Regions from separate parts of the Vibrio genomosp. F10 str. 9ZD137 genome, predicted to be linked through region 2. Evidence: predicted binding sites of a transcription regulator. Region 2 holds the regulator's gene; the other holds the start of a gene.
The links. The regulator PurR, encoded in region 2, represses purine synthesis genes. The targets are predictions, from matches to a motif close to TNANGNAAACGTTTNCNTNA.

Region 1: a site for PurR is predicted at 1,951-1,970, ahead of ACP45E_RS19650 (phosphoribosylaminoimidazolesuccinocarboxamide synthase). Genes of this name have one in related genera too.

What each region holds. Positions count from the first base shown of each region.
Region 1 covers NZ_JBNGCJ010000876.1:2,784-6,206, reverse strand. Annotated here, with positions in the region: gene ACP45E_RS19655 (putative nucleotidyltransferase substrate binding domain-containing protein) at 1-505, opposite strand, end outside; gene ACP45E_RS19650 (phosphoribosylaminoimidazolesuccinocarboxamide synthase) at 731-1,834, opposite strand; gene ACP45E_RS19645 (SulA-like leucine-rich domain-containing protein) at 2,059-2,448, opposite strand; gene ACP45E_RS19640 (hypothetical protein) at 2,687-2,869, opposite strand; gene ACP45E_RS19635 (J domain-containing protein) at 3,053-3,423, opposite strand, start outside.
Region 2 covers NZ_JBNGCJ010001040.1:4,108-7,530, reverse strand. Annotated here, with positions in the region: gene ACP45E_RS22100 (TfoX/Sxy family DNA transformation protein) at 1-365, opposite strand, end outside; cyclic di-GMP riboswitch class I at 479-581, opposite strand; gene purR (HTH-type transcriptional repressor PurR) at 724-1,731, opposite strand; gene torD (molecular chaperone TorD) at 1,980-2,627, opposite strand; gene torR (two-component system response regulator TorR) at 2,870-3,423, shown strand, end outside.

The DNA of each region.
Region 1 (3,423 bases), on a different contig from region 2:
TGGTTTCGGTTCCGGCAATAAAAAGTACGTCTCGCGTGAGTAGAGTCCGCACCTTACAGGTCGTTAAGTCATTATCATCTTCGGTACTGGAAACGGTTTGCCTAAGACGGGCGTTATCTTCTACTTCCACAAAATCAGCGAATGAATCGTGGTTGTCATACAATTCTTGGAAAATCGCCTCCGGGAGACAATAGAGTAGAGTGTCTTCAATAGCCTTGGCAGGAAAGCGTACTTTATTATTGGTTAATAATCCCATTTGACCGAAAACAGCGCCCTCATCGATGCGATTATAGAGTTCCCCTTTACGACGATAGACTTCAACGATACCGCTACGCACGATATACAAGTCATTGATGTTATCGCCAAAGTGAATGATGGGAGTATCTTTACGAAAGTAGGAAATTTCGACATGTTTGGTGACGTGTTCCAGCACTTCTGGAGGGAGATCATCAAATGGAGGGCGTTGAGAAAGAAAGTTTTGAATTTCGAGAAGTTCAGCTTCCATTATTGAATCCGTTGAGTCATTTTCCCGATAGTATACCATTTTGTATCGGTGTGTATGTGATTGGCACAATCAGTAGGCTATCAACTAGGATTTGTAGAAAAACGCCAGCAAGTAATAATGGCTGGCGTTTTTTGTAGAGGCTTTAATCATTGATGAGCTGCTCGTGCTTTTGATGCTTAGCTTTTAGCACAGGGTAGTGTCTCAGTAACCTCATCAATAAATGGCCTAATCTATAAGGCCGTAATCGCTGCGCAGCACATCGATAATTTCTTGCTTAGGGTTTTGGCTGAGATGCACAGGTTTACCCGTAATCTTTTCTGCAATGCTGATATAAGTTCTAGAGATATCCATGAGAGCTTCATTTGGCAATGCGTTATCACGAGCCAATGCTTCTCTTTCTGGCATGCGTTCTTTGTTAAGAAGAATATCAGGATCTGGAAAGTGACCTAAAAGGAATTGGCGGAAACCTTCTTTCGAATTTTCGACGATATTGCCTGCTTGATATTCTTTGGTATCCCAAATACGAGAAGAATCCGGCGTGCCCACTTCATCCATATAGATAAGCTTTTCATTACCCGCTGAATCGGTGACATAGCCAAACTCAAATTTAGTATCGACAAACGTCTGATCAACATCGGCCAACGCTTTACTGATAACCGAAAAGCCATCTTTAAGCAGGGATTCGTATCGAGCTATATCGTCTGAGGTGGAGAAGTTGAAAGCAGCAAAGTTATCTTCGATGTTCTTGCGAGAAATATTGACATCATCCGCCTCAGGGACTCCCGGAATACCCTTCAGGATTCCTTTTGTTGAAGGAGTAATAAGAAGCTCAGGTAGAACTTTATCTTTTTCTAAGCCTTCAGGAAGCTCAATACCACAGAATTCACGTTCACCTTTCTCGTAAGCACGCCACATTGAGCCCGTGATGTAATTTCTACAGATGGCTTCAATCATGACGGGTTTTGCTTTTTGCACAATCCAAACAAACGGATGCGGGATATCCAATATATGACTGTCTGCGAGATTATTCTTCTTAAACAAATCAAACCAATGGTTAGATATCGCGTTAAGAGCAGCCCCTTTTCCTGGTACACCTTTAAGACCACCTTCAGCATGCCAAATACAATCAAAGGCAGATATACGGTCACTGATAACCATGATAGCTAACGGTGCATCAGGAGCGACATCGTACCCTTTTTCTTGAATTAGACGCTGGCTATCTTCATCGGTCAGCCAGTAAACAGAACGAACTTTGCCACTGTGGACAGGCTTGTTAGTGCGAATGGGTAAATCGTCATTGACGGCTAAAACTTGATCAGCAAGGCTCATTAGACATTCCTATTTTTTAAACGTCAGATTGAGAAGGAACCCAAGACTACAAACAGTAGGGCTTAGGCTGTGAATATGCCCCGCATCATACCAGAACTTTTTATCATCGACACTTAAAAAGCAAACGTTTGCTTAAAATCTATCGTATATCGATACAGCGAGAAAAAATAAAAAAGCGCCTCGAAAATGAGGCGCTAAAAGAGTGCGAAAATTCGTTGAACTTACTAGTGATACTTTTGGCCTCTGCCTTCAACGAAAAATACTTCACAGTCATGGAGCGACGCTAACGATTTGAGTAAGGCTTGGTTAACGTGATCAATATTATTTGAAGCGACAACAGCACTGGCGTTGCCAGACTTAATGGCTTTTGTCACTGTTTCTAGTTCTGTCATCGATTGAGATGCTTTCATATGAATAATTTTATTGCAGCTGATTTTCGATGAAGAAAACTGTTCAAAATCAGGACGGGGGCATTCTGACGTAAATAGAATCCATTGCTGGCTGCTTGATAAACCGGATAACCGACCCATGATTGAATCGTCGATCGTCATCGGAGCTGTTGGCTGAGCAAGAGTGTTGTACTTCGAGTGCTGATTAGGTTGTATTTGCAACATATCCCTGTCCTTTTATACATGCTGTATACCTATACAGTAGTTTTATTTTGAGTAAGGATCAAGTACAAATTGCTTCAATTATGAACAAAATGTGATTTAGATTGGGTGCTGAGATTGTTTTGTAAGCGGTAGAGGTCGGTTTTAAAGGGCAGAAATTAAAAAAGTCACGTTAAGTGACTTTTTAGTGCAAGCTATTGGTTGGTAGTGAAAGAGTGAGTATAAAAGAAGAAGGGGCAGTCTAATATTGTGCGCAGTGCTGCTCTTGGTGCTGACGTTCCGCAATGTTGAATTCGCGTACATCCAATGAAGCAAGGTCATAACAGTCTTCACATGAATTGTTAGACTTTCCATCAATATAATTAAGTTTGGTAAGAGCGCTTGGTTTTTTACACCAGTCACAAGTACCTTCTGAGCTGAACATTATTTTCTCCTTCTAAAGTGAAGTTCACTTTCAATTTTCTTCGGACATTATGACATATAAAAGGAAGTGAGGTTAATTGTTTGTTACATGCTTGAGAGGGGGATCGCTTGCGTGACGTGCTTTTTCTTGTGTTTCCTCAAAATGCGACACTCAAATGTAACATTTTATTAACCTGGTGGGGCGTTACTTAATGTGTGCCAGGATAATTTTAAGCGCATTATTTAATCGCTTCATTTCATCATCCGTTCCGCTCAAGTCTGGATGATAGAGTTTGGACAGTTGCTTGTAACGAACTTTGATCGTTTTTTGATCGGGTAGTTTTGTCGAAGTGAATCCAAACATCGCGCATGCAGTGTTCAGTTTCTGGTCGTTGGCATTTTTAGGTGATGCTTGTTGTAATTTTTTAACGTGTCTGTAAATCGTCTCGATCTGTTTTTTTTGCTGCTTGATGATCAGTGCTTGAGCTTGGTTTGATTCAATCAGCCGCCGCTTTTGGTCATTCTCTGCTTTAGTTGCTTTAGTTGCGTGATCTGATTTAACTCGGCGACGTCTTT
Region 2 (3,423 bases):
GGTAAATCCTTAAGGCGATCCGGTTTTGCAGATGCTTGGCTTTCTTTCTCTTTCTTTGCAATCTCTAATGAGTTTTTCGCTTCAGCGAGAGTGGTTGCTGAATCTGACATCCAATCATCAGGTAACGCATAATATTTTGTTACGACAGGGTGTCCGCGCTTTTTATAGACATATGGCATATAGCCTTGCTGCTTGAACTTTTTAACGGCAATGCTATCGGCTCTTATGTGAAGTTTGTCATTTACAACAAGTGCAAACATTGTGTCTTCAACAAAAATACCGAAACCGCCAAACATTGAACGAGACTTTACTCGTCCAAGCTGTTCAAACAGCCTCATTGAGTCTTTTAGTATTGGTTTATCCATGCTGTATGTTCTCGGTGTATGTTAAATACGCCACCAAATCAGGTCCGAGAGGTTAGCAAAATATGCAGAAACTGTGTCATTTACGGGTAAATTTTATGTTTGCATTGCTTGCCATCGGTAACCCCGCTACCTACCAACTCCTGTGATAAACAGAATGTTTGGTTTAGGCCGGAGGCTTTGCGTCCCACCTTTTCAAGTGGTTTGCCCTGTGCGTGACTGAAAATAAAGCTTTGATCAATTTGAATGAGAATCACAAAACCGCCTGGTTAGTGTGATGTTCATCCAACAAATTCATCTCAATATTGAGTCTAAACTATAACATATAATTAGCAAGTAAAGAAAAGCCGGTCAAAGCAAACTACTTATTGAGATCCTTTACGGTGTTTCGTTCTACGATTTCAGGGTGCATCTCAAATATGCGCTTTTCGTGATCTTTATCTTTGATTCTCTCAAGCAAAATTTCAAATGCATTTTTACCTACACGACGTTTGGGTTGGTGTACGGTCGTTAGTGGAGGAGAAAAGTACTCAGCAAGCTCAATATTGTCATAACCAATGACAGAGATATCGTTAGGAACGTTAATCCCTTTTTGCCCCAAGCGACTGATTAAACCGAGAGCCATCGTGTCGTTGAAACAGAAAATGGCCGTTGGTTTGTTGTCCATCGCCGCAATTTGGTCTGCTGCTAAGACTGCGGTATCACACTCAAAGTTACCTTCTAAGATCCAATCTTCATCGATTTTTAGGTTGGCTTCTGTCAATGCTCGCTTAAAGCCTAAAATGCGCTCTTGGCATGCTGCTTTTTCAAAATGCCCGCTTAGACAGGCAATATCTTTATGGCCTTTATCAATCAGGTATTTTGTGGCGAGATAACCACCTTCTTCTGAATTATCGATTATTTTATCAGCCTGGGAGCTTTCTGGGCCCCAATCCATGACAACCTTTGGAATGGTTGAGTGACGATCAAGCATTTCTCGAAGTTCTTCAGTAAGGTCAGAACACATGACCAGAATGCCATCCACTCGTTTCTCGGCCAGCATGCGAATATAGTCACGCTGTTTTTCATAGATACCGCCGGTGTTACAAAGAATCAGCGTGTAGCCTTGGCGATAACAATAGCTTTCAACACCGTCAATGACTTCAGAAAAGAAAAGATTAGTAGACTGAGTGACCAGCATGCCAATAGTTCGTGTTGTGTTGCATTTTAAGCTGCGGGCAACGGCACTTGGCGCGTAGTTGAGCTCTTCAACGGCTTTATTCACTTTTTCTTGTGTCGTTTCTGCCACGAATCGCGTTTTATTGATAACGTGAGAAACAGTGGTCGTTGATACGCCAGCTAAGCGAGCAACATCTTTAATTGTGGCCATAATTCTTTTCCTGTTAATTGCAGTTGCAATTCCATTCACTAACAAAGCGTTTCAGTGCTTACATGAGCAAAAACATCTTATTATGAGTAAAAACACAAAAACCGCCAATAATAGCGGTTAGTTAGTCATTCTTTTGTCGTTATTATTTCAATTTTAGACGTCATGTGAAGGACAAGCAATGAAAAGCGGTCATATTCGCGTGATCTAAAACGACAATTAGACAATATCATGGTGTTTATATCGAGTTTTTACTCGCCAGTTAAGTACTGGTAATCGAGTTCCAGAAAAGCACTCATCAATTCAGATACTGCAGCATAGAAACCGAAATCATCCAATTGCTGACATTTATGGGTGAATTGCGGGACCCAAGATAACAAGTAGGTTGAGATAAACTGTTCTTGCTCAATCAGCGCTTGGTCAAGGTGCTTTTCTATTTCAACTTCATTGGAACGGATAATCAGGTGACCTAAAAAATCGAGCTCAATAGCGATATGATCAGCCGGTTCATTGAGGGTTTCATGAACTGCCACATTATGCTTCGCCATCAGATCCGCCATTTCCTTTGCAGGGGTATCGTTGAGTATTCCAGCCTCGCCAATATAAATTGACGCGTATGGCAGAGCCGAATCTTTCTCTGACTTTAAAAATAGGTCACAAAAGTCAGCAGATAACTCAAGTTGTGCATCTTCTCTATCTTGCAGTCGATTCAGTGCATCAACGAGTTTATCAATCGCAGGCTTTAATGATGGGTTCTCTCCCAAACCAGTAAGGAAAGCTCTAATCTGAGCCGACTGGTACTGTTCGACATCCGGTTCTGTGAGTTCTTTGGCGAATAGACTAGATAGCCACCAGTAGATTTCAGCACGTTTTTCGTTGAATGCTTTTGTTTCTTGCATTGTCATTAGCCTTAACAGAAATAATCTTTCTAGTTTAACGAATAAAAATGAACAGGGTTACTTAAGAGTATGATAAAAATTGTGAAATTATGTCGAATTATGAACAGATTCAGCTATCTTGTTTTGAATCAATAAACTTGCAAGATTTGTCCAAACTTAACCGGATGAGCTAGAATTGTGATGAATTATGAATAGAATGGCTCTAGCAAAATCATTCCAATGAATAAAAATAAGTGGGTTAAATGACTTATCATATACTGGTCGTCGAAGACGATGCTGTCACACGCAGTAAGCTGGTCGGCTACTTTCAGAATGAAGGCTATACGGTGAGTGAAGCTCAAAGCGGTGAACAGATGCATGAAATATTGAACATGTCCTCTGTCGATTTGGTCATGCTTGACATTAACCTTCCAGGCTCTGATGGCCTGATGTTGACACGAGAACTGCGAAGTCAGTCGGACATGGGTATTATTTTGGTAACCGGGCGAACCGACAGCATTGATAAGATTGTTGGCTTAGAAATGGGCGCGGATGATTACGTCACCAAACCCTTTGAATTACGTGAACTGCTGGTTCGAGTGAAAAATTTATTGTGGCGGATCTCAACAGCAAAGAATGCCTCTTCTCTCCCTGCGGTAAAAGACGCCAACGAGAAATTGGTTCACTTTAGTGATTGGACGTTTGATATTCAGCGCAGAGCACTTAGTCGTGATGGTGTTCCGGTTAAACTGACCAAAGCCGAATACGAATTGCTTGTTGCGTTATCATCGTACCCTAACCAAGTGCTAAGCCGAGA